DNA from 3 places in the Pseudoroseomonas sp. WGS1072 genome. Region 2 is predicted to be linked to each of the others. Evidence: predicted binding sites of a transcription regulator. Region 2 holds the regulator's gene; each other region holds the start of a gene.

Region 1 (7,799 bases), 2.1 Mb from region 2:
GCGTGGCGCCTCGCTGGGCATCGCGCCGCTCGGCGGCACCCTCCTGATGCTGGGCTGGCTGCTGCTCGCCCTGTCGGCGCTGCGGGCCCCGCGGGGATGAGCGGCATCCGGGCTGCCTATCTCGCCGCCGAGGGCTTCGAGCCGGAGCTGGAGGAGGAGCTGCGGCGGGCGGATGTCGCCATCGCCGCCTGGCACGGCCGCCTGGCGCTGACCGGGGCGGCGCCGGTGGCCTCCGCCTGGGCGCTGGATGTCTGGACCGATCCGCGCGAGATCCCCGCCCCCTCGATCAAGGCGGCGGCCGGGGCGTTGCGCGCCATCCAGCGCAACTGGGCGCTGGAGCCGGTGCTGCACCACCGCCGCGCCACGCTGATCCAGCAGGCGCTGCCGCCGGTCAAGGCGCGGCCGCTGCGCTTCCCCGAGCCGGCGCCGGCCGGGCATCTCGGCGCCTGGACCCTGCTCGCGCCCGACCGGCTGCTGGCCAGCCCGACCAAGACCAGCCCCTTCGTGAACGGCGCCGTGCGCTTCGAGGAGGATCGCGAGGGTCCGCCCTCCCGTGCCTATCTCAAGCTCTGGGAGGCGCTGACGCGGATCGGCCGCTGGCCCGGCCCGGGCGAGACCAGCCTCGACCTCGGCGCCGCGCCGGGCGGCTGGAGCTGGGCGCTGGCGCAACTCGGCGGGGCGGTGACGGCGGTGGACAAGGCGGCGATGGACCCGGCCGTGGCGGCGCTGCCCAATGTCACCATCCGCACCGAGAGCGCCTTCGGCCTGGAGCCGGAGAAGCACCCGCCGGTGGACTGGCTGTTCAGTGACATCATCTGCTACCCGGCGCGGCTGCTGGCGCTGGTGCGGCGCTGGATGGAGGCAGGGCGGGCGCGGAACTTCGTCTGCACCCTCAAGTTCCAGGGCGAGACCGACCACGACACGGCGGCGGAATTCGCCGCCATCCCCGGCGCGCAGCTTTTCCATGGCGCGCACAACAAGCACGAGCTGATGTTCTGCCGCCTGGCCGGCTGAGCGGGATCAGCCGGGCGGCGCGCCGTTCCGCCGGTAGGCGTCGAGGCAGTCGTTGCGCACCCGCGCGCCGATCACCGCCGCCCGCATGCTGAGCGCGCCGAGCCAGGGCTGGGCGGCCTCGGCGGCCTCTCCCTGCCGGATGCAGGCCAGTTCGGCCGCCCGGTCGCGGGCCGCCTGTCCGGGGCTGAGGGACGCGGCGGGGGCGGGCCGGCCACCCGGATAGAAGCGGGGCTCGTCGTCATAGGGGCCGGGCGGCGTCGGAGCGCCGCAGGCCGCCAGCAGGATCAGGAGCGCTATCCTTCGCATGCCGCCATCCTCCTCCGCCGCGATGCGGGCGGGAGGCCGGTCCATGCTATGCTGCGGGCCGGCCGCCCCGGCCCCGGCGACGGCCCCGGAGGGAGAACGCTTCTTGGACACGCCCGTTCCCGGCGGCCTGATCGTCGCCGTCATCCTGCTCGGCCTCGCCATTCTCACAGCCTTCAAGGGCATCCGCACCGTCAGCCAGGGGGAGGCCTGGACGGTGGAGCGCTTCGGCGCCTTCATCCGCGTGCTGCAACCCGGCCTGAACTTCATCATCCCCTTCATCGACGGCATCGGCCACCGGGTGAATGTGCAGGAGACGGTGCTCGATATCCCCGAGCAGGCGGTGATCACGCGGGACAACGCCAATGTCTCGGTCGATGGCGTGGTCTACTACCGCGTCATGGACCCCGAGAAAGCGGCCTATCAGGTGCAGAACCTGACCCAGGCGCTGACCGCCCTCTCCATGACCAATATCCGCGCCATCATCGGCGAGATGGATCTCGATGCCGCGCTCTCCTCGCGCGACAAGATCAACACCTATCTGCTTTCCGTGCTGGACGGCGCCACCGACCCCTGGGGCGCCAAGGTGACGCGCGTCGAGATCCGCAAGATCGAGCCGCCGGCCAATTTGGTGGCGGCGATGAACACCCAAATGACGGCCGAGCGCGAGCGCCGCGCCATGGTGGCCCGGGCCCAGGGCGAGCGCGAGGCGGCGATCGCCCGCGCCGAGGGCGACAAGGCGGCGCAGGTGCTGGAGGCGGAGGGCCGGCTGGAGGCGGCGCGGCGCGATGCCGAGGCGCGCGAGCGGCTGGCCCAGGCCGAGGCGGAGGCCACGCGCGTGGTCGCCGCGGCGGCGCGGGGCGGCGGCGAAGCCGCGTTGAACTACTTCATTGCCGAGCGCTACATCCGCGCCTTCGGGGAGCTTGCCGCCAGCCGCTCGGCCAAGCTGGTGGTGGTGCCGATGGAGGCCGCGGCAATCGCGGGCGGCATCACCGGCGCGATGGAGATGTTCCGCAACGGCGCCGCCGCGCCGCCGCCTTCCCCGCAGGGCTCCGTGCCCCAGGCCGGAGGGCGGGGCTGATGCCCTCCTGGCAGGTCTGGACCGGCCTCGGCCTGCTGGCGATGGCGGCCGAGTTGCTGCTGCCCGGCGCCTTCCTGATCTGGATCGGGGCGGCGGCGGTGGGCACCGGCCTGCTGGTGCTGCTGGCGGCGCCTGGCCCCGTCGGGTCCCTGCTGGCCTATGTCCTGTTGCTCGCCCTCGGCATCGGCCTCTCGCTGCGCTTCCTGCGCCCCCGCCGGGCGCGGCCGGACCGGGCGCTGAACACGCCGGCGGCCGGCCTGGTCGGGCGCCAGGGCGTGATGCTCACGCCGGAGCGCGTTCGCGTCGGGGATTCCGACTGGCCGGCGCAGGGCACCGGCCTCGCGGCCGGGCAGCCCGTGGCCGTGGTGGGCGTGGAGGGGATGACGCTGCTGGTGCGGCGCCACCCCGGCTGAGGCGCGTCAGGCCTCTTCCCCGTCAGGCCTCTTCCTCGAAGGTCACCGCCACATCGCCATTGGCGGAGAGCCGGACCTGGTTGCCCTCGACCTCCGCCACCAGGCCGAGGGAGATGAAGTGGTGGTGGCCCTTGTGCGAGCCCTCGCCACTGTCCTGCTTGGTGAGCTTGATGCGCTCGCCCTCGACACGGTCCACCGTGCCGACATGGACGCCATCGGCGCCGATGACCTCCATGTGTTCCCTGATCGCGCTGGCATCCGTCATGGCGGGATCTCCCTTGTGCCTGATCCGGTCAGGAGAACGCGGCGCCGCCGCCGGGGATGCAGCCGATCCGCCTCAGCTCTCGGCGTAGAGGTTGAGCCGCTCCGTCACCTGCTTCCAGTCCTCCAGATAGGCCGCCATGTAGGCCCGGAACTCCTGCGGCCCGAGATAGTCCGGCACCACGTCGATCTCGATCAGCCGGCGCTGCAGATCGGGGTCCTGCGCCGCCTTGCGGAAGGAAGCGGCGAGCTTGTCCAGGATCGGCTGGGGCACGGCCGCCGGCGCCAGCAGGCCGTTGAAGGAGGCGGAGCCGAATTCCTTCGGGTAGCCCAGCTCCAGCATGGTGGGCACCTGGGGCAGGGAGGGGATGCGCCGCTCGCCGCTGCAGGCCAGGGCCTTCATGCGTCCCGCCTTGAGGTGACCGCCGACCACGCTCGGGCTGTGGAAGCCGAAGGCGATCTGCCCGTTCAGGATGTCCATCGCCATGGGCGCCTCGCCCCGGTAGGAGACATGCTCCATGCCGAGGCCGGCGGTCTGGTTGAACATCAGCCCGAAGGCGTGGCCGATCGAACCCTGGGCGTAGGAGCCGTAGCCCATCCGCTTGCCCTTCGCCCAGGCGACGAATTCCTCCAGCGTGTTGGCCGGGGTTTCCGACCGCGTCACCAGCGCCAGCGAGGTGGTGCCCAGCCGCCCGATCGGCATGAAATCCTTGATCGGGTCATAGCTCCAGCGGCGCAGCACCACGGGGGCCTGGACATGGGTGGTGATCGTGTACAGCAGGTTGTAGCCATCCGCCGGGGCGCGGGCCGCCGCCTCGGTGCCGATCATGCCGGAGGCGCCGCCGCGGTTCTCCACCACGAAGGGCTGCCCCAGATCCGCCGCCATCGCCGTGGTGGCAATGCGGCCCCAGATGTCGGTGCCGCCGCCGGCGGCATAGGGGACGATGACGCGCACGGGCCGCGAGGGATACTCCGCCGCCGATTCGGCTCTGGCCGTGGTCCAGCCGCTGGAGGCGGCGGCGGCGCCCGCCAGGCCGAAGAGAGTGGTCCTGCGCTTCATCGTCTGCTCCCCTTGCTGTTCCGCCGCCGCATTCCGGCGGCGCCCTTTCCGAGGCCGCCATCCAACACCGGATTGCCCCGGGATGGCAGGGGCCATGGCGGCCCGGGGGTTCCGTTCATGAAGTGTTCTTGACGGCGACGGCGAATCGGCCACAGAGTCCGGCCGAACGGAAAGGGAACTGACGATGCCGGAGGGCAGCATCCGCGCCACCGCCTCTCCCTTGCTGGAAGGCGCGCGCAAGGGCCGCGGGGCGACGCGGAACCCGGCGGTGCGCTTCGAGCGCCTGGCCACCGAGGCGTTCGACGACGGCTGGCAGACGCTGGAGGAGAGCTTCGCCGACCTGCCCCCGCTGGCCACCACCCTGACGCGGGACGCGGCCCGCAGCGCCATCGCCTGGAACAATTCGCCCGACATCGGCTTCGACCGCGCGGTGAACCCCTATCGCGGCTGCGAGCACGGCTGCATCTACTGCTACGCCCGGCCGAGCCATGCCTATCTCGGCCTCTCGCCCGGCCTGGATTTCGAGACGCGGCTGCTGTTCAAGCCGGAGGTGGCGGCGCTGCTGGAGAAGGAGCTGCGCCGGCCCGGCTATGTGCCGCGCCCGCTGGCGCTGGGCTCCAACACCGATCCCTACCAGCTGGTGGAGCGCCAGCTGAAGCTGACGCGCGGCGTGCTGGAGGTGCTGGAGCGCTTCGGCCATCCCGTCACCATCGTCACCAAGTCGGCCGGCGTGCTGCGCGACCTCGACATCCTGGAGCGGCTGGCGGCGCGCAACCTGGTGCGCGTCTGCCTCTCCGTCACCACGCTCGATCCTGCCCTGGCGCGCATCCTGGAGCCGCGCGCGGCGGCGCCGGGGCGGCGGCTGGAGGCGATCCGGCAACTGACCGCCGCCGGCGTGCCCACCGCCGTCCTCGCCGCGCCGATGATCCCGGCGGTGAACGACATGGAGCTGGAGCGCATCCTCGAGCGGTCGGCCGCCTCCGGTGCCACGCGCGCCGCCTATACGCTGCTGCGCCTGCCGCTGGAGATCGCCGGGCTGTTCGAGGACTGGCTGCGCGAGCACATGCCGGACCGGGCCGAGCGGGTGCTGGCCCTGGTGCGGCAGACGCGGGGCGGCCGGGTCTATGACAGCGACTTCGCCCAGCGCATGTCGGGGTCCGGACCCTATGCCGAGATGCTGGCCAACCGGTTCCGCGTCGCGGCGCGCCGCCTCGGGCTCACGGCCCGGGGCGAGGCGCGCGGCGCGCTGGATTGCGGCCAGTTCAGCCCGCCGCCGGGTCCCGGCGGCACGCCGGCCGAGGCGCGGCAGCTGGCCCTGTTCTGAGCCTCAGCGCAGATGCTCCTGCAGCCGCGGCATCAGCTCGACCAGGTTGCAGGGCCGGTGCCGGGCATCGAGCTGGAAGCGCAGGATGTCGTCCCAGCCGTCCTTCACCGCGCCGGAGGAGCCGGGCAGGGCGAAGAGATAGGTGCCGCCGGCGACGCCGCCGATGGCGCGGGACTGCATCGTCGAGGTGCCGATCTTCTGGTAGCTCAACATGCGGAACAGCTCGCCGAAGCCCTCGATCCGCTTCTCCAGCACCCGCTCGAAGGCCTCCGGCGTCACGTCGCGGCCGGTGATGCCGGTGCCGCCGGTGGTGATGCCGACATCGACCTCCGGATCGGCGATCCAGCCGCGCAGCACGGCCTCGATCGCCGGCGTGTCGTCACGGACGATCCGCCGCGAATGCAGGCGATGTCCCGCCGCCTCGATGCGCCCGGCCAGCAGGGCGCCGGAGCGGTCCTCTGCCATGTCGCGCGTGTCCGAGACGGTGAGGACCGCGATGGAGACGGGCAGGAAGCGGAGCGATTCGTCGATCGGCATGGCGGTGCCCTTTCGGCTGCGGGTCAGTCGCCGGCCAGCATCACCCGGTTGCGGCCGGCACGCTTGGCCGCGTAGAGCGCGGCATCGGCCGCCGATATCATCGCCTCGGGCTGCGCGCCACCATCGGCGCCGGCGATGCCCGCGCTGAAGCTCGCGGTGAAGCAGCCCCCGGCGGCCTCGAAGGGCGCCTCGGCGAAGCGGGCGCGGATGCCGTCGATCGCCGCCAGGGCCGCTTCCGGGCGCGTGTTCGGCAGCAGCACGGCGAACTCCTCGCCCCCGTAGCGGCCGATCACGTCCGTGCGCCGCAGCCGCTTCTGCAGGGCGCGCGAGAGGGCGCGGATCACCCGGTCTCCCACCAGGTGGCCGAAGCGGTCGTTGACGCTCTTGAAGTGGTCGAGGTCGAGGATGGCGAGGCTGAGGGGGCTGCCGTGCCGCTCGGCGCGCGCCAGTTCCAGCGCCACGCGCTCCTTGAAGCGGGCATGGTTGAGCAGGCCGGTCAGGCTGTCGGTCTCCATCACCGCGCGCAGCGCCCGCGCGCGCTCGGCCCGCATCCGCACCTGCGAGACCAGGCGGTCGAGGTCCACCGGCTTGGGGATGAAGTCATCGCCGCCGAGGCGCCGGGCCAGCATCTGCCGCTGCTGGTCCTGCTCGGCGGAGAGGAAGAGGATCGGCAGGGAGAGGTGCCGCCGGGTCTGGCGGATCACGCGCGCCAGCTCGATGCCGTCGGTCTCCGGCATCTGCATGTCCATCAGGATCAGGTCCGGGCCGGTGGCGGCGATCGCCTCGATCACCTGCGAGGGGTCGGCCACGGTGGCGACCTGCATGCCGGCGCGGCGCAGGGCGAGGGCATAGGTCTCGGCCAGCAGGCGGTCATCGTCGACGATCAGGATCGAGAAGCCCGGATCGGAGCGGTGGCCGGCGAAGTGGTCGAGCCAGTCGGCCAGCTCGTTGACCTCGAGCGGCTTGGCCACCACGGCATCGACGCCCGCGCGGGCGGCGGCGAGGCGGGCCGGGAAGCCGATGTCGCCGGTCAGCAGCACCACCGGGCAATGCCCGGCCAGGGTCTGGCAGACCTCCAGCGGGGCCTCGAGCTCGTCATCCACCACGGCGGCGCAATGGCGCCGGCCGGGGGGGCGCTGCAGCGCCGAGGGCTCCCCCCCGACCCGCTCGATGCTGTAGCCCAGGCTGGTGATGACGGCGGAGAGCAGCGCCTGGTTGCGCGGCGTGGCGAAGAGGAAGATCGGCTCCGCCGTCTCGACGGGATGATGCGCGCCGCCCTCCGCCGCCTCCGTCATCTCGCCCTGCGGCCCCGCCTCCCAGGCGGCGCGGAGGGCGGCGATGAGCTGTTCCGCCTGGAGCAGATGGCCGGGCCGCGGGGCGGGGTCGTCGCGCAGGCCGAGCAGGATCAGCTCCAGCGGCGCGGCGGCGGCGGAGATGGCGGGGAAGCCGAAGGTTCCCCCCGAGCCGGACAGGCGATGCGCCGCGCCGGCCAGTTCGCCGAGGGCCTCCAGCAGGGTCTCCCCCGGGGCCTCCCCCAGGGTTTCCCCCAGGGCCTCCCCCGGGGCCCCCATGGACGCCTGCCCCGCCAGGAGGGGGGGGCGGACATCCTGCTCCCAGGCCCGGGCCAGTTCCTGCACCCGCTCGCCCAGGCGCTGCACGGCATCGGCGCGCAGCCGGCGCAGCGCGTCGCGCAGCTCGGCCTCGCCCGCCGGCATCTCGGAGGCCGGCATCCCGCCGGCGCGCTCAGCCATGCCGCCCCTCCCAGATCCGCCGCACCTGATCCGACAGCGTCATGGGATCGAAGGG
Region 2 (7,799 bases):
TTCGCCCGCTCGGGGCTGCCTTCCTCGTGAAGCGCCTCGTTGAAGGCGCGGCGGCCCTGCCGCCATCCTCGATGAGCCGCCTCCAGCGCGGCGTCCTCGGTGATGGGGCGGCTTTGCGGCTGGTGCCGGCCGATCAGCCCACGATCGAGCGGGAAGAAGAAGCAGATCGCCTCACCGGCCTCGAAGCGGATGACATGGTCAGGCCGGGTGAAACGCCAGTTCATGGTGAAGGTCATCGGTGCCCAGTCGGTCTCGACCAGCCCCGACAATGGCATGATGCCATCCTTCGGGCTGTTTGGAGGCCCCGACACCCAGAGGCCGATCCCAGGCTCCGTGCGCAGCAGGGCATCGATGGGAAAGGTGAGGATGCCCGAACCGAAATGGCTCATCGGCCGGATGGCGCCACCGCCCAGCGGGCGAATGACGATGTCGGTCTTGCGGCTTCCGCCATTCCACCACGCCTCGAAGGCCGTGTCGCCGATGACCTCCCAGCCATGGGCATTGGCCACGGTCATGGGCAGGCAGCGGTAGGCGAAGCCATTCGGGGTCTCGTCCATCCAGCCCCGCCGGGCGGAGGCGGGGCGCAGGCCCGGGAGGGCGGGGCCTGTCTGGTAGGCGATGAGCCTGCGGGGCATCTCGTTCACGGACATGCCCGCAGGATGGATCGCCCCGGCTTAAGATCCGGTATCCCTGTGCCGTCTCAGCCCTCGTCGCCCGCCGCCGCCAGCATGCGGGAGACGGATTCCGCGCGGCCCAGCGCGAGGAGCACCGCGTCGATGGGCGGAGACTGCGTGCTGCCGGTCAGCGCCGCGCGCAGCGGCTGCGCCACGGCGCCGAGCTTGAGGCCCTTCACCTCGGCATAGTCCCGCAGCCACTTGTCCAGGTCGGCGCGCTCCCAGGGCGCATCGGTGAGGAAGATCGCGAGATCCTTCAGCCGCGCCTTCGCCTCGTCGGTCAGCAATGCCGCGGCCTTGGCTTCCATCGTCAGCGGCTGGCTGGCGACGGCGAAGGCCGCCATGTCGGCCGCCTCGACCAGGGTGCGGGCGCGCGGGAGGATATCGGGCATCAGCAGGCGGACGCGCTCGGCGCCTTCGGTGCCGAAGCTGATCGAGGGCCGGTGCGCGAGGATCTCCAGCACCTTGCCGGCCACGGCCCCGGCGTCCATCTGCCGCAGATACTGGGCGTTCAGATGCGTCAGCTTGGCATAGTCCATCCGGCTCGGCGCGCGGCCGACATCCTTCAGGTCGAAGAGCGCGATGGCCCGTTCCCGGGGCACGAACTCCTCGTCGCCATGGCCCCATCCCAGGCGCAGCAGGTAGTTGCAGACCGCCTCCGGCAGGAAGCCCTGATCCCGGAACTCCAGCGCCCCCACGGCGCCATGCCGCTTGGACAGCTTGGCGCCATCGGCGCCATGGATCAGCGGAATATGGGCGAAGTGCGGCCGGCGCCAGCCCATGGCGTCATAGACCATGACCTGGCGGAAGGTATTGGTCAGGTGGTCGTCACCCCGGATGACATGGGTGATGTCCATGTCATGGTCGTCGACGACGACGGCGTGCAGATAGGTCGGCGTTCCGTCGGAGCGCAGGATGATCATGTCATCCAGCTCGCTGTTCTGCACCCGGACCTCGCCCTGGACCAGGTCCTGGATCACCGTCTCGCCCTCGCGCGGCGCCTTGACGCGAATGACGGGCCGGACGCCGGCCGGCGCCTCGGCCGGGTCGCGGTCGCGCCAGCGGCCATCATAGCGAGGCGGGCGGCCCTCGGCGGCGGCCTTCTCCCGCATCTGCGCCAGCTCCTCCGGCGTGCAGAAGCACTGATAGGCCTTGCCGGCCGCCAGCAGCATGCGCGCCACCTCGGCATGCCGGGCTTCCCGCGCGGTCTGCATCACGGGAGGCTCGTCGGGCTGCAGGCCCAGCCAGTCCAGGCTCTCCAGGATCTGCCGGACGGCCTCCGGGGTGGAGCGCTGACGATCCGTGTCCTCGATGCGCAAGAGGTACTGGCCGCCGTGATGGCGGGCAAAGAGGAAGTTGAAGAGAGCGGTGCGGGCTCCCCCGATGTGCAGATACCCGGTCGGGGAAGGGGCGAAACGGGTGCGTACGGTCATGGCTCGGTCAATTCCTTCAGGCCGTCCTTCTAGCACCGCCGCCTTCCGCTGTAGAGTGCGCGCCATGGTTGAAGAATGGCGCTAGATCTTAATCCCGAAATCCTGCCCGGCCCGGACTCCGATCGGCTCCGGCCAGGCCTGCTCGCGCGCGGGATGAACATGCTCGCCGTCATCCTTCAGCAGGAGTGGCGCGCCTTCCCCCTCTGGCTGCCGGTGGGCATGGGGGCCGGTATCGTCGGCTATTTCGCGCGGTCCACGGAGCCCGCGCGGGCCGTTCTCCTGCTGCCGCCCCTTGTGGCGCTTCTCCTGCTTGCCCTCCGGCGGCATCCGGCCTGGGCATGGCCCGCCGCCCTGGGTCTCATGATCACCACGGGCTATGCCGTCCCGGCCTGGCACGCCAGCGCGCTTCCGGCGCCCCTCACGCTCCCCGGCAGGGCGGTCATCGTCACGGGCAGTGTCGAGACCGTGCAGACCCTGCCGCAAGGACTTCGTATCACCCTCTCCGGCGTGATGCTGGATGAAGGGCCAGGGACCCTGCCGCGCGACATCCGCCTGCGGCTGCGGAAGGACGATCCCCTCCACCCCTCCCCAGGGGACCGGCTGCGGGTGCGGGCCCTGCTGCGCGCCCCTTCCGCCCCCGCCTATCCGGGGGCCTGGGACTTCCAGCGCGACGCCTACTTCTCGGGCCTGGGCGGCTCGGGCTTCGCCATCGGTTCGGCGGAGCGGCTGCAGGAGGCGGATCGGGCACCGGTCTTCGCCACCCTGCGGGCCAGCATGGAGCAGCGGGTGGCCACCGCCTTGCCGGGGTCCGTGGGCGCCATCGCGGCGGCCCTGATCACGGGAGGACAGAGCGCCATCGCACCGGATGCCATGGCGGCGATGCGGGACTCCGGTCTGGCCCATCTGCTGTCGGTGTCGGGCCTGCACATCGCCATTGTGATGGGGCTGGGATTCGGCGTGGCCCGCTGTGCCATCGCGTTCTGGCCCTGGCTCGCGCTGCGCCATGACGGCAGGCTGCTGGCGGCGCCGGCCGCCCTCCTGCTGGGCCTGGGCTATCTGGCCCTGACGGGGTTCCAGGTTCCGATGCAGCGCAGCTTCGCCTCGGCGGCCCTGATGACGCTGGCCGTCCTGCTGGGCCGCCGCGTCTTCTCCATGCGGGCCCTGGCGCTCGGGGCCGTGGCGGTGATGCTGATCCAGCCGGCGGCCGTGCTGGGCCCCTCCTTCCAGATGAGCTTCGCCGCGGTCATGGCCCTGGTCGCGGGTGCGGAAGCGACGGCCGGCTGGATGACCCGCTGGCGACGCAGCGCCGAATGGTGGCGACGACCCCTTCTGATTCTCATGGGCTCGGTGCTGACCTCGGTTCTGGCGACGCTGGCCACGCTGCCCTTCGGCCTGTTCCATTTCGGCCGCATCCAGCTCTATGGCGTCGTCGCCAACATGCTCGCCGTGCCGGTGACCTCCTTTCTCATCATGCCCGCCGCCCTGGCCGCGGCCGCGCTGATGCCGCTGCATCTCGAAAGCTGGCCGCTGGCGGTGATGGGATGGGGCGTGGAGGTCGTGCTGTGGGTCGCGCGCACGGTCGCCAGCTGGCCAGGCGCGGCTCTCCTGGCCCGCCCCATGCCGGCCTGGGCCCTGGCCCTGACGAGTTTCGGCATGATCTGGTTGTGCCTGTGGCGGAGCGGCTGGCGCTGCCTTGGCCTTCCGCTGATCGCCACCGGCCTGTGCGCTTCCTTCTGGACCGCGCCGCCGGACGTGCTGGTTTCCGCCGATGCCCGCCTCATCGCCTTTCGTACCGATGGAGCCGTCGTCCTGCACCGTGCCAGCGGGGCGTCGAATTTCATCCGTGACAGCTGGCTTCGGGGCTGGGGAGAGGACGAAGCCGAGCCCTATTCCGACAAAACCGCCGGTGATGACGCGCTCCTGCCATGCGCCGGCCTGATCTGCCGGTTTCAGCCGCGGGAAGGAAGCAGGGCGGCGTTGCTGCTGAAGCCGGCCCGGACCCGCCGTGGCGAGACGGCGCCGCCGGTGACAGCCGCTCCGGCTTGCGGCCAGGAGGCGGCCGTACTGATCTCCCCCGAGCCCATCCGGGGCCGCTGCGAGGGCATTCCGGTCGTCGACCGCTTCAGCGTCTGGCGCAACGGATCGCACGCCATCTGGCTGGAGCCTGGTGGAGCGCGCATCCTCTCGGACCGTGAATGGCGCGGCGACCGCCCCTGGGTTCCCAGGCCGCCTCGCCCGGCCTGGGAACGGCGCCAGGAGAACAAGCCCCTGGGCGTCAGTAGCGCCGAAGCAGACCGATCAGGCGCCCCTGGACCTTGACCCGGTCGGGTCCGAAGATACGGGTCTCGTAGCGCGGATTGGCGGCTTCGAGCGCGATCGAGTTGCCCTTGCGCCGGAGCCGCTTCAACGTCACCTCGGCGTCGTCGACCAGGGCCACCACGATGGATCCGCTATCGGCCGTCTCGTCACGGCGGATGATGACCGTGTCGCCATCCAGGATGCCGGCCCCCTCCATCGAATCACCAGCGACCTCCAGAGCATAGTGCTCGCCGTTCCCGAGCAGGGCGGTGGGCACCTCGACACTGGTCCCCTGGTCGCGCAGGGCCTCGATCGGCTGGCCGGCGGCGATGCGGCCATAGAGTGGCAGGTGCACCGCGGCCGCGTCAGGGGCGCGCGGGACGCCGGGCAGATTAGAGGCGAAATTGCCGCGGATGACATTGGGTGAGAAGGCCGGGGGCGAGAAGGCCGGGCGCGGCGCCTCCGCCCGCGCCGCAGCGGGTTCGGCCGCCATGCGCGGTCCAGCCATCGCGCTCTCGGGAAGGCGAATGACCTCAAGGGCACGCGCGCGGTGGGCGCGCCGCCGCAGGAAGCCACGTTCCTCCAGGGCCGTGATCAGGCGGTGGATCCCCGATTTGGAGCGCAGCTTGAGGGCCTCCTTCATCTCCTCGAAAGAGGGAGAGAAGCCGGTGTCCCGGAGATGCCGGTCGATGAACATCAGCAACTCGTGCTGCTTGCGCGTCAGCATAGGGCGGCTCCCGGAACCAGTGGGGCGGCAGCGAACAAAGCGCGACCGTCCACGATGTTCTACGAAAGTTCCGCATTCGCGGTCAACGGGCAAATGCCCTGAAATCCGAGGCTTGGCTGAATTTCTGAAGGAGCCGCGCAGTTGCCCGGCTCAGATCCCGAACTCGTCCAGCACCAGCACCTCGACCATCGCGCCGGCTTGCAGGGCCGGCGCATGCGGCGGGCGCCGCAGCAGGCCGCCGGAGGCGGAGAGGGTTCGCAGCATGGAACTGTCCTGCCGCGATGCCGCCCGCGCGATCAACCGGCCTTCCCCGTCGCGGGACAGATCCGCGCGCATATAGTCCTCGCGCCGGTCATTCGCGGGAAGGTCGCCCGCCAGCATGGCCATCCGGAAGGGAGGGGCGGCCGCCGGCAGGCCGGACAGGACCATCGTCGCCGGCCACAGGAACAGCAGCGCGCAGACAATGGCCGAGACCGGATTTCCCGGAAGCCCCAGCAGCGGCGTGCCCGCCAGATGGCCCCAGATGAGCGGCTTGCCTGGCCGCATGGCGATCTTCCAGAAGTCGAGGCGGAAGCCGTGGGGCTCCAGGGCGGGCTGGATCAGGTCATGCTCGCCGACGCTGGCTCCCCCGGTGGTGACCAGGATGTCGCAAACCCTGGCGGCATCGACAGCCGCCCGGCCGATGGCCTCGCGATCATCCCCGGCGATGGGCAGGATCAGCGGTGCTCCACCGCCGGCGCGGACCAGCGCGGCGAGGGCATGGGCATTGGATGAGACAATCCCACCCGCCGGCACCGGCTCGCCCGGCAGCACGATCTCGTCTCCCGTCGCCAGGATGGCGATGCGCGGTGCCCGATGCACCGTGAGCCAGGCGTGATTCGATGCCGCCGCGAGTCCGATATCCCGCGCGGAAAGGCGACGGCCGGGCGTCAGGAGGACATCGCCGGTGCGGAAATCCAGCCCCGCCTCGCGAATCCACCGGCCCTTCCGGGGCGCTTCGCGCATCCGCACCTGGCCGTCCAGGACCTCCGCATCCTCCTGCAACAGGATGGTATCGGCGCCGGGGGGCAGCAGACCGCCGGTGAAGATGCGGATCGCCTCGCCGGGTCCGATCCTGCCCTGATAGGGATGCCCGGCCGGCGCCGCGCCGATCACCCGCAGCACGCCGCCGTCCCGCGCATCCGCGGCCCGCAGGGCGTAGCCGTCCATGGCGGAGACATCGGCCGGCGGCTGGGTCAGCCGGGCGATGACCGCCGCCGCCAGCACGCGGCCCCAGCCCTCGGCCAGCGCCACCGTTTCCGCACCCGTCGGCCGCAGGCCGGCCAGGATGCGGCCCCGCGCCTCCTCGACCGAGATCACGGCGCGGCCTCCCAGCGCCCCGACCGGCCGCCTTCCTTTCGCAGCAGGCCGATGCCCTCGATGGTCATGCCCCGGTCGATCGCCTTGCACATGTCATAGACCGTAAGGGCCGCGACGCTCACCGCCGTCAGCGCCTCCATCTCCACGCCCGTCGGGCCGGTGGTCTTGACCTCCGCCTCGATCAGCAGGCTCGTCTCGCCCTCGGGCCGCAAGTCGATCCGCACCGAGGACAGGGCCAGCGGGTGGCAGAGGGGGATCAGGTCGGCCGTCCGCTTTGCGGCCATGATCCCGGCCAGACGGGCCACGCCCAGCACGTCGCCCTTGCTCATCCTGCCCGCGCCGATGGCGGCCAGGGTCTCGGCGGCCATCCGGACGCAGCCGCGCGCGAGAGCGATCCGCACGGTGTCGGGCTTGCCGAGACATCGACCATGACGGCCCGGCCCTCCTGGTCGAAATGGGTCAGGGCGGGCGGGGGCAGCATCAGGCCTGGACCATGGCACGGGCGGCCGCGGCGACATCCGCCTGGCGCAGCAGATGCTCGCCCACCAGAATGCAGCGGGCACCCGCCGCCGCCATGCGGCGGACATCCGCGGCGTCGCGCAGCCCGCTCTCGGCGACCGGGATGCGGTCGGGCGGGATCAGCGGAACCAGCTCCTCCGCCGTTGCCAGATCAGTCTTCAGGCTGCGCAGATTCCGGTTGTTCACGCCGATCAGCTGGGTGCGGAGGCCAAGCGCCCGTTCCAGCTCGTGGCGGTCGTGCACCTCGGCGAGAACCGCCATGTCCAGGCTGCGCGCCGCGTCCTCCAGCTCCCTGGCCTGCTCGTCGGACAGGGCGGCCAGGATCAGCAGGATGCAATCCGCGCCCATCGCCCGTGCTTCGAACACCTGATAGGGGTCGATCATGAAATCCTTGCGCAGCACCGGCAGTCCGCAGGCCCCGCGCGCCATGACCAGGTCGGCCGGGCTGCCCTGGAAGTGGGGGCCATCGGTCAGCACCGACAGGCAGGCCGCCCCGGCGGACTCGTAGGCCCTGGCCAGGCCGACCGGATCGAAGGGATCCCGGATCAGGCCGCCGGAGGGCGAGGCCTTCTTGATCTCGGCGATCAGGCCGATGCGCCCCTCCGCGACCGCCGCGAACAGCGCGCCCGTGAAGTCGCGCGGCTTGCCCACGTCACGCACGCGCCCCTCCAGTTCGGAAAGCGGCGTGCTGGCCGCCCGCTCGCGGATCTCCGACGTTTTGTCGGAGAGGATGCGCAGCAGGGTGTCGGGCAGGGCCTCGGTGTTCATGGAGCTTTCCTCGAAGGCGGG
Region 3 (7,799 bases), 180 kb from region 2:
GCAGGTTGTTGCCGGTGGCGCCGACGACACGAAGCATCCGCTTCTCGTCCGGCGCGCGGCGCTTCTCCGGCACGGCAATGGTGCGGCGGCCCGAGAGGTAGTCGCCGGTGATGCTGTCGCGGTTGGCGGCCACCTCCTCCGGCGTGCCCTGGGCGATGACGCGGCCGCCGCCGGCGCCGGCGGCGGGGCCGATGTCGATGAGGTGGTCGGCGGTGCGGATGGCATCCTCGTCATGCTCGACCACGAGCACGGTGTTGCCGAGGTCGCGCAGCCGGCGAAGCGTGCCGAGCAGCCGCTCGTTGTCGCGCTGGTGCAGGCCGATGGAAGGCTCGTCCAGCACATAGAGCACGCCGGTCAGGCCCGAGCCGATCTGGCTGGCGAGGCGGATGCGCTGGCTCTCGCCGCCGGAGAGGGTGGCGGAGGCGCGGGCGAGGGAGAGGTAGTCCAGCCCGACATCCAGCAGGAAGCGCAAGCGCTCGATGATCTCCTTGAGAATGCGGCGGGCGATCTCGGCCCGCTGCGGTGTCAGCGTCGCCTCCACCCCCTCGAACCAGGGCAGGGCCTTGCGGATCGACAACTCGCTGGCCTGGGCGATATGCAGCCCGGCCACCTTGACCGACAGCGCCTCGGGCTTCAGCCGGGCACCCTGGCAGGCATGGCAGGGCTGCTCGGCCTGATAGCGGGACAGATCCTCCCGGACCCAGGGATTGTCCGTCTCGCGCAGGCGGCGGGCGAGATTGGGCAGGACGCCCTCGAAGGGCTTCTTCACCTCGTAGGCGCGCAGCCCGTCCTTGTAGCGCAGCGTCACCGCCTCGTTGCCGGTGCCCTGCAGGATGGCGTTCCGCGCCTGCTCCGGAAGCTCCCCCCAGGGAACCGACATCCTGACCTTCAGGTGCCGCGCCAGGCTGTCCAGGGTCTGGTCGTAGTAGGGCGCGCTGTTGCCGGCCCAGGCGGCCACCGCGCCATCGGCCAGGCTGCGCGTGTCATCGGGCACGACGAGGGCGGGGTCGAAGAAGCTCTCGGTGCCGAGGCCGTCACAGACCGGGCAGGCGCCCTGCGGCGAGTTGAAGGAGAAGAGGCGCGGCTCGATCTCCTCCAGGGTGAAGCCGGAGACGGGGCAGGCGTAGCGGCTGCTGAACACCGTGCGCTCGCCGCCATCGGCATTCTCCGCATAGGCGACGCCATCGGCCAGGCCCAGTGCCGTCTCGAAGGAATCCGCCAGACGCTGCGCCAGGCCGTCATTGCCGACGACCACGCGGTCCACCACGACCTCGATGTCATGCTTCCGGCGCTTGTCGAGCGAGGGCGCGTCCTCGATCCGCATCAGGGTGCCGTTGATCTTCACCCGCTCGAAACCGCGCCGCTGATACTCGGCCAGCTCCTTCCGGAACTCTCCCTTCTTGCCGCGCACCACGGGAGCCAGCAGCAGGAGGCGGGTTCCCTCCGGCATGGCGAGGACGCGGTCCACCATCTGGCTGACCGTCTGTGCCTCGATGGGCAGGCCGGTGGCCGGGGAGTAGGGAATGCCCGCCCTGGCCCAGAGCAGGCGCATGTAGTCATGGATCTCGGTGACCGTGCCGACGGTCGAGCGCGGATTGTGGCTGGTGGTCTTCTGCTCGATCGAGATGGCGGGGGAGAGGCCCTCGATCGAATCCACGTCGGGCTTCTGCATCAGTTGCAGGAACTGGCGGGCATAGGCCGAGAGGCTCTCGACATAGCGCCTCTGCCCCTCCGCGTAGATGGTATCGAAGGCGAGGGAGGATTTGCCGGAGCCGGAGAGGCCGGTGATGACCGTCAGCGTGTGCTTGGGGATATCAAGATCGACATCCTTCAGATTGTGCTGGCGTGCGCCCCGGATCCGGATCTCGTCGTGCTGCCCGGCGGCCTGGGCGGGGTTCCGCCGGGCGGCGGGCAGGTTCGACAGCTTTTTCAACTCAGGCTCCTGCGCACAAGCGTTCGCATTGTGTTCACGTTCGGGTTGTGCCAGCATCACGGTGCGGCGGAAAGAGGCATTCCGTCACCGCAGACAAGTGTGATGCGGCGGGTGGCGGCGGACAGGCTCGCCCGTTAGGTTGCCCCGGGGTGGGTTGCCCTGGGGCGCGCCCCAGGGCGGCGCGCAGAGTCGTGAAACCGGGCTTCCGGGCCATGGCCTGGCCTCCAGGATGGAGGTCCGGCCGGCCGGCGGGGCCGCAGCGTATGAAGGACCGGGCAGCATGGCCGGCAGCGTCAACAAGGTGATCCTGATCGGCAATCTCGGTAGGGACCCGGAGGTGCGGAACTTCCAGAACGGCGGGCGCGTGGTGAATCTGCGCCTCGCCACCACGGACACATATAAGGACCGCGAGGGGAACCGCCAGGAGCGCACCGAATGGCACTCGGTGGCGATCTTCAACGAGCGCATCGGCGAGGTCGCCGAGAAGTATCTGCGCAAAGGCAGCAAGGTCTATATCGAGGGCAAGCTCGAAACCCGGAAGTGGCAGGACCAGGGCGGCCAGGACCGCTATTCGACCGAGGTCGTGCTGCGCAACTTCGGCGGTGAGCTGACCCTGCTGGACGGTCGCGGTGGCGGCGAGGGCGGTGCCCCGTCCGAGGGCGGGGAGCGGTCGGGCGGCTTCGGCGGCCGGTCGGGCGGCGAGCGTTCCGGCGGTGCGGCGTCGCCCCGCCCGCAGCGGGGCGGGTGGGACACGCCCAAGGGCGGCGGCAGCGATCTGGACGACGATATTCCGTTCTGAGCACACGCAGAATTCGGCTCGGGGGCGCTTGGCAGCCCCGCCGGGTCGGCATGATATGTCCTGCTCTCGGCATGGGACGGCTCGCTTCGGCGGGCCGTCGCTTTGTGTCCCGCTGAAGGACAGGAACGCAGGCTCGTGATACTCTCCGCCGACCGCATTCGACTGGCAGCCCATCCTTCCGGCAAGGAGGACGCCATCCGACAGGCCGCGCAACTTCTGGTCGAGACGGGTTCCATAAAACCCGCCTATTCAGACAGCATGATGCGGCGCGAGGAGGAAGCGGACACCTTCCTCGGCAATGGTATCGCCATTCCCCATGGGCAGCGGGCCGATCGCGGCCTGATCTCCAGCACGGGCATCGCGGTGCTTCAGGTTCCCGGCGGCGTGCGCTGGAACGGCGAGGATGTGGCGCGCCTCGTCGTCGCCATCGCGGCGCAGGGCGATGAGCATATCGCGGTGCTGCGCCGGTTGACGGACGTCCTGGGCGAGCCGGAACTAGCCTCCCGCCTGGCGCTGACCACGGATCCGGCGGAGATCCTGGCCGCCCTCGACCCCGAGGCGCCGCTGCCGGCGGTGGCCGCCGCGTCGGAGGGCGACGGACAGGGCCTGACGGCCGCCGTCCAGGCGCCCGCCGCGGCCGGCATGCATGCGCGCCCCGCCAAGGTCCTGGCGCAGCTTGCCAAGGGATTCCGCTCGGACATCCGGCTGCGGCACGGCGAGCGCAGCGCCGACGCGAAGAGCATGATCGCGATCCTGCAGCTGGGCGCCGGTCCCGGCGCGGCCCTGACGCTTTCGGTGGCGGGGCCGGATGCGGAGGAGGCACTGAAGGCGCTGACGCGGGGCTTCGCCGATCAGCTGGGGGATGCCGAGACCACCGCGCCCGCGCCGCCGGATATCGACAGGGCGCCTCAGGTATCCGCGGAGCCCCTGGAGGCAGGCGCGATCGCCGGCCTGCCCGCCAGCCCTGGCATCGCCATCGGCGTGCTGTACCGCTTCCGCTCGGAATCGGCGGGCTTCGCCACGACGGCCAGCGATGCCGTGGCCGAGGAGGCGGCGCTGGAGGCGGCGCTGGAAGCCTCCCGTGCCGAGCTGAAGTCGATGGCGACCGAGATGAGCAGCCGGATCGGCGACAAGCACGCGGCCATCTTCGCCGCGCATGAGGAGTTCCTCGAGGATCCGGAGATCCTGGCCGAGGCGCGGGCCGCCATCGGCAAGGGCGCCTCGGCCCCCGCCGCCTGGCAGGGCGCGACGGAGGCGCGGGCCACGGCGCTGGCCGGCCTCGGGGATGAGCTTCTCGCCGCGCGCGCGGTCGACCTGAAGGATGTCTCGCGCCGCGTGCTGCGCCATCTGGTGGGCGGACAGGAGGTGGTGGCGACCCTGCCTGAGAAGGCCGTGGTGGTGGCCGAGGACCTGACGCCGTCCGAGACCGCCAATCTGGACCCCGCCCGTGTGGTCGGGCTGGTGACGGCGGCGGGAGGGCCCACGGCGCACACCGCCATCCTGGCGCGGGCGCTGGGCATTCCGGCGGTCGTCGCCGCGGGGGCCGGCGTGCTGGATCTCGCCGATGGGACGCCGGTGGTGCTGGATGGCGACCGCGGCCGGCTGCACCCCGATCCCGACGCGGCGGCGCTGGCCCGGGCCGAGGCCGCCATGGCGCGCGGCCGCGACCGGGCCGCCGCTGCCCGGCAGGCGGCCTTCCGCCCCGCGGTGACGCGGGATGGCCGCCGGATCGAGGTGGCAGCCAATGTGCGGCGCCCTGAGGAGGCGGCCGAGGCCGTCGCGGCCGGCGCCGAGGGCAGCGGCCTGGTCCGCAGCGAGTTCCTCTTCGACGACCGGTCGGAGCCGCCGGGCGAGGAGGAGCAGTTCGATATCTACCGCCGGCTGGCGGAGGGCTTCGGCGGCCTGCCGGTCGTGCTTCGGACCCTGGATGCCGGCGGCGACAAGCCGCTGCGCTTCGTGCACCACCCGGCCGAGGCCAATCCCTTCCTGGGCCTGCGCGGCCTGCGGCTGTCACTGGCCGAGCCAGACCTGTTCCGCAGCCAGATCCGCGCGGCGCTGCGAGCGGCGCAATATGGCGATCTGCGCATCATGCTGCCCATGGTCGATGGGCTCGAGGATCTGCGCGCCGCGCGCCGCGCCATCGAGGCGGAGCGTGCCGGGCTTGGCGCTCCCCCGGTCGAGATCGGCATCATGGTCGAGGTGCCTTCGGCCGCGGTGATGGCCGACCAGCTGGCGCGCGAGGCGGATTTCTTCTCCATCGGTACCAATGACCTGACGCAGTACACCCTGGCGGTCGACCGTCTGCACCCCACCCTCGGCAAGCGTTCCGACGCGCTGGACCCGGCCGTGCTGCGGCTGATCGACATGACGGTCCGGGCGGCGCACGCCCGTGGCCGCTGGGTCGGGGTCTGCGGCAACATGGCGGCGGACCCGATGGCGGCACCCATCCTGCTCGGCCTCGGCGTCGACGAACTGTCGGTCTCGATCCCCAATGTCGCCGCCCTGAAGGCGCAGATCCGCGCCCTGACCATGGATCAGGCCGAGGCGGTGGCGCGCGCCGCGCTGGCCTGCGGCAGCGCCGCCGAGGTGCGGGCCCTGCCGGGCCTGCAGGAGCTGGGTCATGCCGGCTGACATCGCCACCATCACTCTCAATCCGGCGCTGGATCTCACCATACCGCTGCCGCGCCTGGAGGTGGGCACCGTCAACAGGGCTGGCGCCGCCGAGCTGCGGCCGGCGGGGAAGGGGGTCAATGTCTCCGTCATGCTGGCGCTGCTGGGCGAGGCCTCCCTCGCCACGGGGCTGCTGGGGGAGGCGGACAGCCCTGCCTTCGAGGCCTTCCTGTCGCCACGGGGCGTCACGCCCGCCTTCCAGCCGGTGGCGGGCCGCTGCCGGATCAACGTGAAGGTGGTGGAGACGGAACGGGGGGAAGTGACGGACATCAACCCGCCCGGTCCCCGGGTCTCGGAACGGGACCTGGACGCCCTGCTGACCCGCCTGTCGCCGCCTCCCTCCCTGGCCGTGCTGTCGGGCAGCCTGCCGCCCGGCCTCTCCGCGGAGGCGCTGGCGCGGGTGACGCGCCATCTGGTCGCCGGCGGTGCCCGGGTGGTGCTGGACAGCAGCGGGCCGGCCTTCGAGGCGGCCCTGCCGGAGCGGCCCTGTCTGGTCAAGCCCAACCGGGACGAGTTGTCGGCGCTCCTGGGGCGTCCCCTGCCGGACCGGGACGCGCTGCTCACCGGCGCGCTTGAACTGCAGGCGAGAGGTGTGAGCCATGTCGTCGTCTCGGCCGGGGGCGAGGGCGCGCTCTTCGTGCTGCCCAATCTCCGCCTCTGGGCCCGGCCGCCCAAGGTGACGCTGACCACCACGGTGGGGGCCGGCGACGCCATGGTCGCCGGCCTGACGGCGGGCCTGCGGCGCGGGCTGGACGCCGAGGCGCTGGCCCGGCTGGCGACCGGATGTGCCGCCGCCGCCGTCTCCCGCCCCCCGGACGCCTCCGCCGATCCGGCGGAGATCGAGCGGCTCGCCAGGGCCACGCAGGTGGAGGTGCTCTGACCGTGTCGCGATCCTCCGTTGCCTCCTTCTTTCCGGACAGCACGCATGCCTCATGATTCCGTCCAGGCCACACCCCTGCGGCTGCTGGCCGTCCTTCGTCATTCCGCCAGTGCGCCCCACCTCGCCATGGCCGCCGAGGCGCTGCGCGAGGCGGCGGAGCGGGCCGGCCTGCTGCTGACCCTCGATCTGCCGGACGCACCGGCGCGCGACGCCGAGGCGGCCGCCGTGCTGCTGGTCGGCGATGCCACGGCGGATGCGGCCCGGCATGCCGGCCGGCCGCTGATCGCCACCACCATCGTCGAGGCGATCCGACATCCGGAGGCCTCCCTCCGCTCCGCTGCGGCGCTGGCGCGCCTGCCCCGCCCCGCGGTGCCAGCCCCGGCGGAAGCGACGCCGGCGGTGCCCGCCGCGGCCGCCGCCGGCCCGGTGGGGTCCCGCCGCCTTGTTGGCATCACGGCCTGCCCGACCGGCATCGCCCATACCTTCATGGCCGCCGCCGCGCTCGAGAAGGCGGCCAAGGCCCTGGGCTACGAGATGCGGGTGGAGACGCAGGGCTCGGTCGGCGCGAAGAACACCCTGACGGACAGCGAGATCGCCGAGGCCGATGCGGTGGTCATCGCGGCCGATACGGGCGTGGACACGGCGCGCTTCGCGGGCAAGCGCATCGTCATCGCGGGGACGGGCGACGCGCTGAAGGACGGGCAGGGGCTGATCAACCGCGCCCTGGCGGCGGAACCGATGGGCGGTGCCGCGCGGGGCGAGGCGGCGCCGACGCCGCGCAAGGCCCAGGCCCCCGGCGTCTACAAGCACCTGATGACCGGCGTATCCTACATGATCCCGCTGGTCACGGCGGGCGGTCTCTGCATCGCCCTGTCCTTCGCCTTCGGCATCGAGGCCTTCAAGGAGCCGGGCAGCCTGCCGGCGGCGCTGTTCCAGATCGGCGCGCAATCGGCCCTGGCGCTGATGGTGCCGGTGCTGGCGGCCTTCATCGCCTTCTCCATCGCGGACCGGCCGGGCCTGGCGCCGGGCTTCGTCGGCGGCGCGCTGGCCAATGCGGTGGGCGCGGGCTTCCTGGGTGGCATCGTCGCGGGCTTCCTGGCCGGCTATATCGCCCGCTTCCTGCGGGACAGGCTGCCCTTCCCGGAGAGCCTCGAAGGCCTGAAGCCGGTCCTGGTCATCCCGCTGCTGGCCTCGCTGGCGACCGGCCTGCTGATGATCTACGTGCTCGGCACGCCGATCGCCGCCGCCCTGGCCTGGCTCACGCAGTTCCTCCAGGGGATGGGGACCTCCAACGCCGTCCTGCTGGGCCTGCTGCTGGGCGCGATGATGGCCGTCGACATGGGCGGGCCGGTCAACAAGGCCGCCTATGCCTTCGGTGTCGGCCTGCTCGGCGCCGAGACCTTCGCGCCCATGGCCGCGATCATGGCCGCCGGGATGACGCCGCCGCTCGGCATCGCGGTGGCGACCCTCATCGCCCGCGGGCGCTTCAGCCAGGAGGAGCGGGATGCCGGCAAGGC

The links. The regulator LexA, encoded in region 2, represses DNA repair genes until DNA is damaged. The targets are predictions, from matches to a motif close to TGTTCTANNTANGTTC.
Region 1: ACF3NH_RS05645 (PA0069 family radical SAM protein) is a predicted target of LexA. The motif match lies at 4,245-4,260, and genes of this name have one in related genera.
Region 3: uvrA (excinuclease ABC subunit UvrA) is a predicted target of LexA. The motif match lies at 1,954-1,969, and genes of this name have one in related genera.

The regions. Positions count from the first base shown of each region.
Region 1 is NZ_JBMPSU010000001.1:1,185,871-1,193,669, reverse strand. Features, by position in the region: gene ACF3NH_RS05680 (DUF423 domain-containing protein) at 1-100, shown strand, start outside; gene ACF3NH_RS05675 (SAM-dependent methyltransferase) at 97-1,014, shown strand; gene ACF3NH_RS05670 (hypothetical protein) at 1,021-1,365, opposite strand; gene ACF3NH_RS05665 (SPFH domain-containing protein) at 1,424-2,398, shown strand; gene ACF3NH_RS05660 (NfeD family protein) at 2,398-2,811, shown strand; gene ACF3NH_RS05655 (DUF2171 domain-containing protein) at 2,834-3,076, opposite strand; gene ACF3NH_RS05650 (Bug family tripartite tricarboxylate transporter substrate binding protein) at 3,149-4,132, opposite strand; gene ACF3NH_RS05645 (PA0069 family radical SAM protein) at 4,317-5,456, shown strand; gene moaB (molybdenum cofactor biosynthesis protein B) at 5,460-5,993, opposite strand; gene ACF3NH_RS05635 (diguanylate cyclase) at 6,017-7,744, opposite strand; gene ACF3NH_RS05630 (response regulator) at 7,737-7,799, opposite strand, start outside.
Region 2 is NZ_JBMPSU010000001.1:3,262,150-3,269,948, forward strand. Features, by position in the region: gene ACF3NH_RS15315 (DUF6065 family protein) at 1-635, opposite strand, end outside; gene gltX (glutamate--tRNA ligase) at 701-2,107, opposite strand; gene ACF3NH_RS15325 (ComEC/Rec2 family competence protein) at 2,267-4,426, shown strand; gene lexA (transcriptional repressor LexA) at 4,383-5,132, opposite strand; gene ACF3NH_RS15335 (molybdopterin molybdotransferase MoeA) at 5,283-6,491, opposite strand; partial or broken gene moaC (cyclic pyranopterin monophosphate synthase MoaC) at 6,488-6,969, opposite strand; gene trpC (indole-3-glycerol phosphate synthase TrpC) at 6,972-7,778, opposite strand.
Region 3 is NZ_JBMPSU010000001.1:3,439,441-3,447,239, reverse strand. Features, by position in the region: gene uvrA (excinuclease ABC subunit UvrA) at 1-1,933, opposite strand, end outside; gene ssb (single-stranded DNA-binding protein) at 2,214-2,732, shown strand; gene ptsP (phosphoenolpyruvate--protein phosphotransferase) at 2,868-5,363, shown strand; gene pfkB (1-phosphofructokinase) at 5,353-6,282, shown strand; gene ACF3NH_RS16140 (fructose-specific PTS transporter subunit EIIC) at 6,328-7,799, shown strand, end outside.